One region of the Bacillus sp. LQ01 genome, then DNA from elsewhere that is predicted to be linked to it. Evidence: a T-box and tRNA genes for the amino acid it is inferred to sense, from the RefSeq annotation. Region 1 holds a T-box; the other holds one or more tRNA genes.
What was found. The T-box of region 1 lies ahead of ileS (isoleucine--tRNA ligase). A T-box ahead of a tRNA ligase gene usually reads a tRNA of that ligase, here a tRNA-Ile.
Positions count from the first base shown of each region.

Region 2: it has a tRNA-Ile gene. The T-box ahead of ileS (isoleucine--tRNA ligase) is inferred to sense a tRNA for this amino acid. The anticodon was not compared.

Region 1 is NZ_JBYEZL010000001.1:1,311,508-1,314,942, forward strand. Features, by position in the region: gene AC22L0_RS06955 (bacteriocin-processing peptidase family protein) at 1-1,167, shown strand, start outside; T-box leader at 1,260-1,500, shown strand; gene ileS (isoleucine--tRNA ligase) at 1,554-3,435, shown strand, end outside.
Region 2 is NZ_JBYEZL010000002.1:572,843-576,277, reverse strand. Features, by position in the region: gene AC22L0_RS15355 (MFS transporter) at 76-1,353, opposite strand; gene sodA (superoxide dismutase [Mn]) at 1,470-2,081, opposite strand; tRNA gene AC22L0_RS15345 (tRNA-Ile) at 2,303-2,376, opposite strand; gene yqgB (protein YqgB) at 2,618-3,376, shown strand.

The sequences.
Region 1 (3,435 bases):
CGTTTAGATGCGATTGCATATGTGTATGGAGCGATGAATGAAACAGATAAAGAACAAGCACAGATTGAATACGCGCTACAATTAGATGGTGAGCATATAGAAGTACTATATCATTATGCAAAAGTATTAGTGAAAAAAAGAAATGTAAAAGCAATTGAAGTTGCAATGAAAGTAATACAAAAAGATTTTGATAATGAACGTATATTTGATGTTTATGTAAAAGCAGTAGAGCAACATAAAAAATTGTCTAACATACGAGATTTTCTTCATACATTAAAGGTGAAAAAAGCAGAAAGAAGTGCAGCATTCATGTATGCTGCAGCTGCGGTTACGGAAATATGGATTGAACGCCAGCTGCATGAACAGCCGAAACGATCTATCATTACGAGAGCTTTTTATCGTATGAAAAATCGTGCGAAAGAAATTTCAATGGTTACTATGATAATTGATTTATATGAAATCTCTTTAAAGTTAAATCCGAAAAATAGTATGGCAGCACAGCGATTTGCGCTATTTTATGAGAATGTCGAGATGAATAAAGAAGCAATAGAGATTCTACACACGTCACTAGAAAATAAATGGGATTATGACGTAGCGAAGCAACTTGTAAATCTTTTCGTTGAGTGCGAGGAAGAAGATATGTTAAGAGATGCTTTGGAATTAACGAAACAAATGGTTCGAGAACTACCAGATGATTATGATACTCTTCTTCTGCAAGCACAAGTATTCTTTAAAGCAGGGGAAGAAAGAAAAGCAGAAAAGATTATCTTACAATTAACAGAGCAAACACCGTTTGTAAGTAGAGCATTTCTTGCTTTAGGAGAAATATATCAAAGTCAAGAAAGGTTTGAAGAGGCAATTCATGTATTAGAAAATGCTTCTGTACATCATCCAAATGAAACAGCAATTCTTCTTTCTTTAGCATCTTCATATCATGGTGTCGGCCAAACGATAAAGGCGGAAAAAATAACAAATGAAGTATTAATAATTGACGCGAGTGATTTGTTAGCAAGATATGATCGTGCTTGTTATTTAGCGCAGTTAAATAGAAATGAAGAGGCGAAGGAAGAGCTTGAATTTGTCCTTCGTGAGGATGAATCGGGATTCTTTGCTGAACTTATTGAGGATGATGAAAATTTAGCAGCATTGCGAGAATTTGAAAAGTAATTGTATAAGAATAGGGAAAAAAGATAAGGATATATTTTGAATTAGTTGACAATTAGTTGCTAAATGGCATAAAATAACTTTTAACAAAGTATACAAATCTGAAGACGAGAAAGAGTAAAATAGTGAGCTGCTCTCCAGAGAGCCGGTATATTGCTGAAAGCCGGTGTGCAGACGTTATTTGAAAATCATCTCCGAGGAGCCGAGGCTGAAAGTAAGTAAGCCCGGACGGATGTCTACCGTTACAAAGAACACGTATGATAGTACGTTGCTAAGTGCTATTAGTGAAAAAGCTAATAGAATTAGGGTGGTATCGCGGGTAAACCCGTCCCTACTTTATAGGGACGGGTTTTTTGTGTGCTTTAAAATATTCAAAGGAGTGATTGTATATGGAAAAAGTAGATGTAAAAGAATCAGCTGTAGGAAGAGAAATGCGAATTCGCAAACAGTGGAACGAACAAAATATTTTCGAACAATCAATTCAGAATCGAGAAGGCGCACAGTCTTTCGTATTTTATGAAGGACCACCAACGGCGAACGGACTACCGCATGTAGGTCATGCACTTGGACGAACAATTAAAGACTTAGTAGCAAGATATAAAACGATGGCTGGTTATAAAGTGTTAAGAAAAGCGGGATGGGATACACATGGTTTACCTGTAGAATTAGGCGTTGAGAAGCAACTTGGTATTTCTGGTAAACATGAGATCGAAGAATATGGCATTGAACCATTTATTCAAAAGTGTAAAGAGAGTGTTTTCACATATGAGAAGCAGTGGCGTGAATTCACTGAAAGTATTGGTTATTGGGTAGATATGGATGATCCATATGTAACTTTAAAGAATCCATATATCGAAAGTGTATGGCATATTTTGGGAACAATCCATGAAAAAGGATTGTTATATAAAGGACATAGAGTTTCACCATACTGCCCAAGCTGCCAAACCTCATTGAGCTCACATGAGGTTGCACAAGGGTATAAAACAGTAAAAGATTTAAGTGCAACTGTGAAGTTTAAAGTGAAAGATAGTGAAAATGAGTATTTCTTAGGTTGGACAACGACACCTTGGACACTTCCAGCAAACGTTGCGCTTGCTGTCCATCCAAATATGGAATACGTTAAAGCAAAACAAGAAAGTCATGTATACATTGTTGCGAAAGAACGTGTACAAGAAGTATTAAAAGAGAACTATGAAGTATTATCTGTTCATAAAGGCGAAGAATTATTAAACACATCTTATACAGCGCCATTTCCGATGAAAGAAGTTACAAATGGTTACCGCGTTATTGCAGCAGATTTTGTAACGGGAGATAGTGGTACAGGACTTGTTCATATTGCTCCAGCATATGGAGAGGACGATTATAGAGTCGTTCAAAGTGAAGGATTGTCATTCTTGCACGTTGTAGATGAAAAAGGTGAGTATACAGAAGCAGTACCATTTTTGAAAGGGAAATTTGTAAAAGATTGTGACGTGGATATCGTTCGTTATTTAGCGAAGGAAGGTTTACTGTATCATAAAGAAAAATATGAACATAGCTATCCGCATTGCTGGCGTTGTGATTCACCACTACTTTATTATGCAGGAGAAAGTTGGTTAATCCGAACAACTGCAATTAAAGATACATTTTTACAAAATAATGATTCTGTTACTTGGTATCCGGATCATATGAAACATGGACGTTTTGGTAAGTTTTTAGAAAATATGGTGGATTGGAATATTAGCCGAAATAGATATTGGGGAACACCATTAAACGTGTGGGAATGTGAAAGCTGCAATCATCAGTTCGCACCGAAGAGCATTGCCGAATTAAGAAAGTATAGTACGAAAGAAACACCAGAAGATTTGGAATTGCATAAGCCGTATGTAGATGAAGTACAAGTGTGCTGCGGGAAATGCGGAGGCACAATGAATCGTACACCAGAAGTGATTGATGTTTGGTTTGATAGTGGTTCTATGCCATTTGCACAATATCATTACCCATTTGAAAATAAAGAGTTATTTGAAGAGCAGTTTCCAGCGGATGTTATTGCAGAAGGAATTGATCAAACACGCGGCTGGTTTTATAGTTTATTAGCAGTATCAGCACTATATACAGGAAAAGTACCGTATAAACGAGTGTTATCACTAGGGCATGTTTTAGATGAAGAAGGGCAGAAAATGTCTAAAAGCAAAGGAAATGCACTAGATCCAGTTGATTTAGTAGATAAATTTGGTGCAGATGCGCTAAGATGGGCTTTACTTGTTGATAGTGCCCCGTGGAATGCGAAGC
Region 2 (3,435 bases), on a different contig from region 1:
AAGGGACACCCTCATACAGGTGTCCTCACTGCTGTCTTACATCTTTTTCTATTCTAGCATAAAACAAACGAGAAGTTAACCTTCTGGTTCAGTTTGGTTTTGCGCGTTCCCTTGCGTTACAACACTTGTTTTACTCGCATTTCCCTCATCATATTTGACATTTTTAACTGCAAAATAAATAAGAAAATGTCCAGCACCTAAAATACATAATAAGTAAGGTAAACTTTTTTCAGGTGGAAAGAATAGTACAGCACATAAAAAACTTAAAATGGAACAGATTCTTCCGGCGTTTAACCACAGCTCCCGAACAACGACATATTCCACACGCCATTCTCTCGCATTTTTTGCTCTACCAATTACGTCATATGTCATTGATCCGTACGGAACAAGTAAAATAGGATATGCAATTGCAATACATGCCGCATAAATAAGTAATTTCGTGTATGTAACATTGAAAATAACTAAAAAGACGACAGCATATAAAATAATGCCTCCAAGTAAAATTGCTTTTTTTCGCCACTCCTTCTTTAACATACGAGCAACTAAGTAATAACATACAAAGGATACAGCAGAGTTCACTAAACTGTATTTCCCTAATGCGAACTCACTATTAGTTGCTAAATAAACATATACTGAAATGACAAAAATAAACGTTCCTTCTCTCAATCCTTGGAAAAAATGAGCTCGTGTAATCTTTCCCCAATTTTTATCAATCCGTCGTTCTTTCAATACTTGCACGATTTCATAACGCCCTTCACATTCTCTTTTAGATAAAAAGAAGCTTAAGACGACAGCAATTGCAAATAGAACTAATGAAAGAAAGAATATAACAGTATAGCCACTCCATTTCTCCATACGTGAAATTGTGTATCCTGCTGCTATTGGTCCAATCATCCCAGAGAAGGATGTAAGAAGTCCAAGAAACCCATTAAAGAAATCTCTTGTTTCTGGTTCTGTAATTTCAAATGTCAATAAGTTAAAAGCCAACCAGTAAAAACCGTATCCTACTCCTAAAAGAGCCCCCATTAATAGAATATACTGAGAAGCACTTTTCCCTGCTACTAAGACAACGATAAAAAAAATTGCGAGCGTTCCTACCCCTATTCGTAATAAAATCGAGCGATCGATACGTTTCGCTAATTTCCCCCCTACAAGAAATGTGAGAGGCTGTAATACCACGCTGGCTAAATTATACAAGCCAAGATTCACATAATTTTGTGTTTGTTTCCATAAATAAATATTTACAAACGTATTCGATAAAGAAATTGCGAGCGTGTATAAACCTCCTATAAGGAGCAATAACACTAAATCCCGATTCACTTCAACGTCACCAATTATATGTTTCCATTTCATACACAACTCTCCTTTACTTCATGTTCTAGTCTTCCAAAGACAAGCCCAATTATGTAAAAGGAAAGCATAGAAAAAAGCTAGGGGCTCTCCCCTAGCTTATTCTATATTTGTTACAATTATTTTGCTTCTTGGTAACGTTTTTCAGCAGCGTTCCAATCTACAACGTTCCAGAATGCACCGATGTAGTCTGGACGACGGTTTTGGTAGTTTAAGTAGTAAGCATGCTCCCAAACATCTAAACCGATAACTGGCGTTTTACCTTCAGTTAAAGGAGAATCTTGGTTTGGAGTGCTTGTTACTTCTAACTCACCATTGTTTACTACTAACCAAGCCCAACCAGAACCGAAGCGAGTTGCGCCAGCTTTTGCGAATTCTTCTTTGAATGCATCGAAGCTACCGAATTTTGCTTCAATTGCAGTTGCAAGTTCACCTACAGGTTGTCCTCCGCCATTTGGAGATAGGATTGTCCAGAAGAATGTATGGTTAGCATGTCCGCCACCATTGTTACGTACTGCTGTACGGATTCCTTCTGGTACTTCGTTTAAGTTTGCAACTAATTCTTCTACGCTTTTGTCAGCTAATTCTGCATGACCTTCTAAAGCAGCGTTTAAGTTTGTAATGTACGTGTTGTGATGTTTTGTATGATGGATGTTCATTGTTTCTTTGTCAAAGTGAGGCTCTAAAGCATCATACGCATAAGGTAAATTTGGTAATTCGTGTTTTGCCATTGTTATATTCCTCCCAGTTTATGTATTGCCACTTAAGTGACATACAACTTCATTCTACCCTAATTGCCATAGGGTGCAAACAAATAAATCACATTGTCTTGCTATCATTAAAGTAGCAAAATTCCCACTTCTTTTCAATTAAAATGCTCATATATTCCGTAAAAAAAGCTTCCTTCTACAAGGAAGCTTCCTGCTAACATAATAAACATGTGAAATGGATATGGACCCTGTAGGACTCGAACCTACGACCGGACGGTTATGAGCCGTCTGCTCTAACCAGCTGAGCTAAGGGTCCACAATTATGTATGTAACAACATATCAAATAAAGGAATTCCTATCGGATATGCTCTTTAAGAAATGTAAGATAAATTTACCATATAGAAAAGAAAAGTGTCAATTGTATTTTTCTTATTTAAAAGAAGAAAGTTAATAAAAGAAATTTAGTTATCTCCACTATATGTAAATATAATATATCTTGAGATTCTCTAGATTACTACGTTACAATGATTTTATACATACATAAAGGAAGTGAATCTATGTCCATATTTACCCAATTCGTAAAAAGCATATACTCGCCTAAAGATATGGCGCTATTCCGTTTTCAAAAAATCGGTAAAACCATTTTGTATATTATGCTACTTTGCTTAATTACTACTATTCCAAGAACTTTTTTGTACGGTAGTTTTATCCAAGATGGTGTAAGCATGGTAAATCAAGTCATCGATAAAGATTTACCTGATTTTAAAATTGAAAATGGCGAACTAAAAGCCGATATTGATCAACCTATTGAAAAAGAAGAAGGAAATGCACTTTTCGTATTTGATCCAAATTCAACAGACCTAGAAAAATATCAAAATAAAACAGGTTTATTTGTTTTAAAAGATAAAGTAGTCTCTATGGGAAATGGTCAAATACAAACGTATTCTTATAACGATTTGTTAGGTGCATCTCTTGAGAAAAAAGATCTACAAGAATTTATTTCTTTATTCGATAATATTTATCCAATTTTATTATTTGTTATTGGATTCTTAGTGTACCTATTCCAATTATTCATCACTTTTGTAGGTGTGACTTTACTTGCGTTCATCGGTTCTGCTATGAGCGGTCAACGTAAACTATCCTATAAACAAGTTTGGACACTAACTGCATACAGCTACACAATCCCAACAATCTTCTTTATGATTATGGATGCATGTAAGATTGTCGTACCTGGATCAACATTCATCTATATCGCAGTTGTTTTAATTGTTCTGTACTTAACGATTAAAGAAGTTCCAAAACCGAAAGAAAAATAAGAACGAAAAAAAATGCCTAAATAGGCATTTTTTTTTTGGACAAGCATATATTCCTAGCA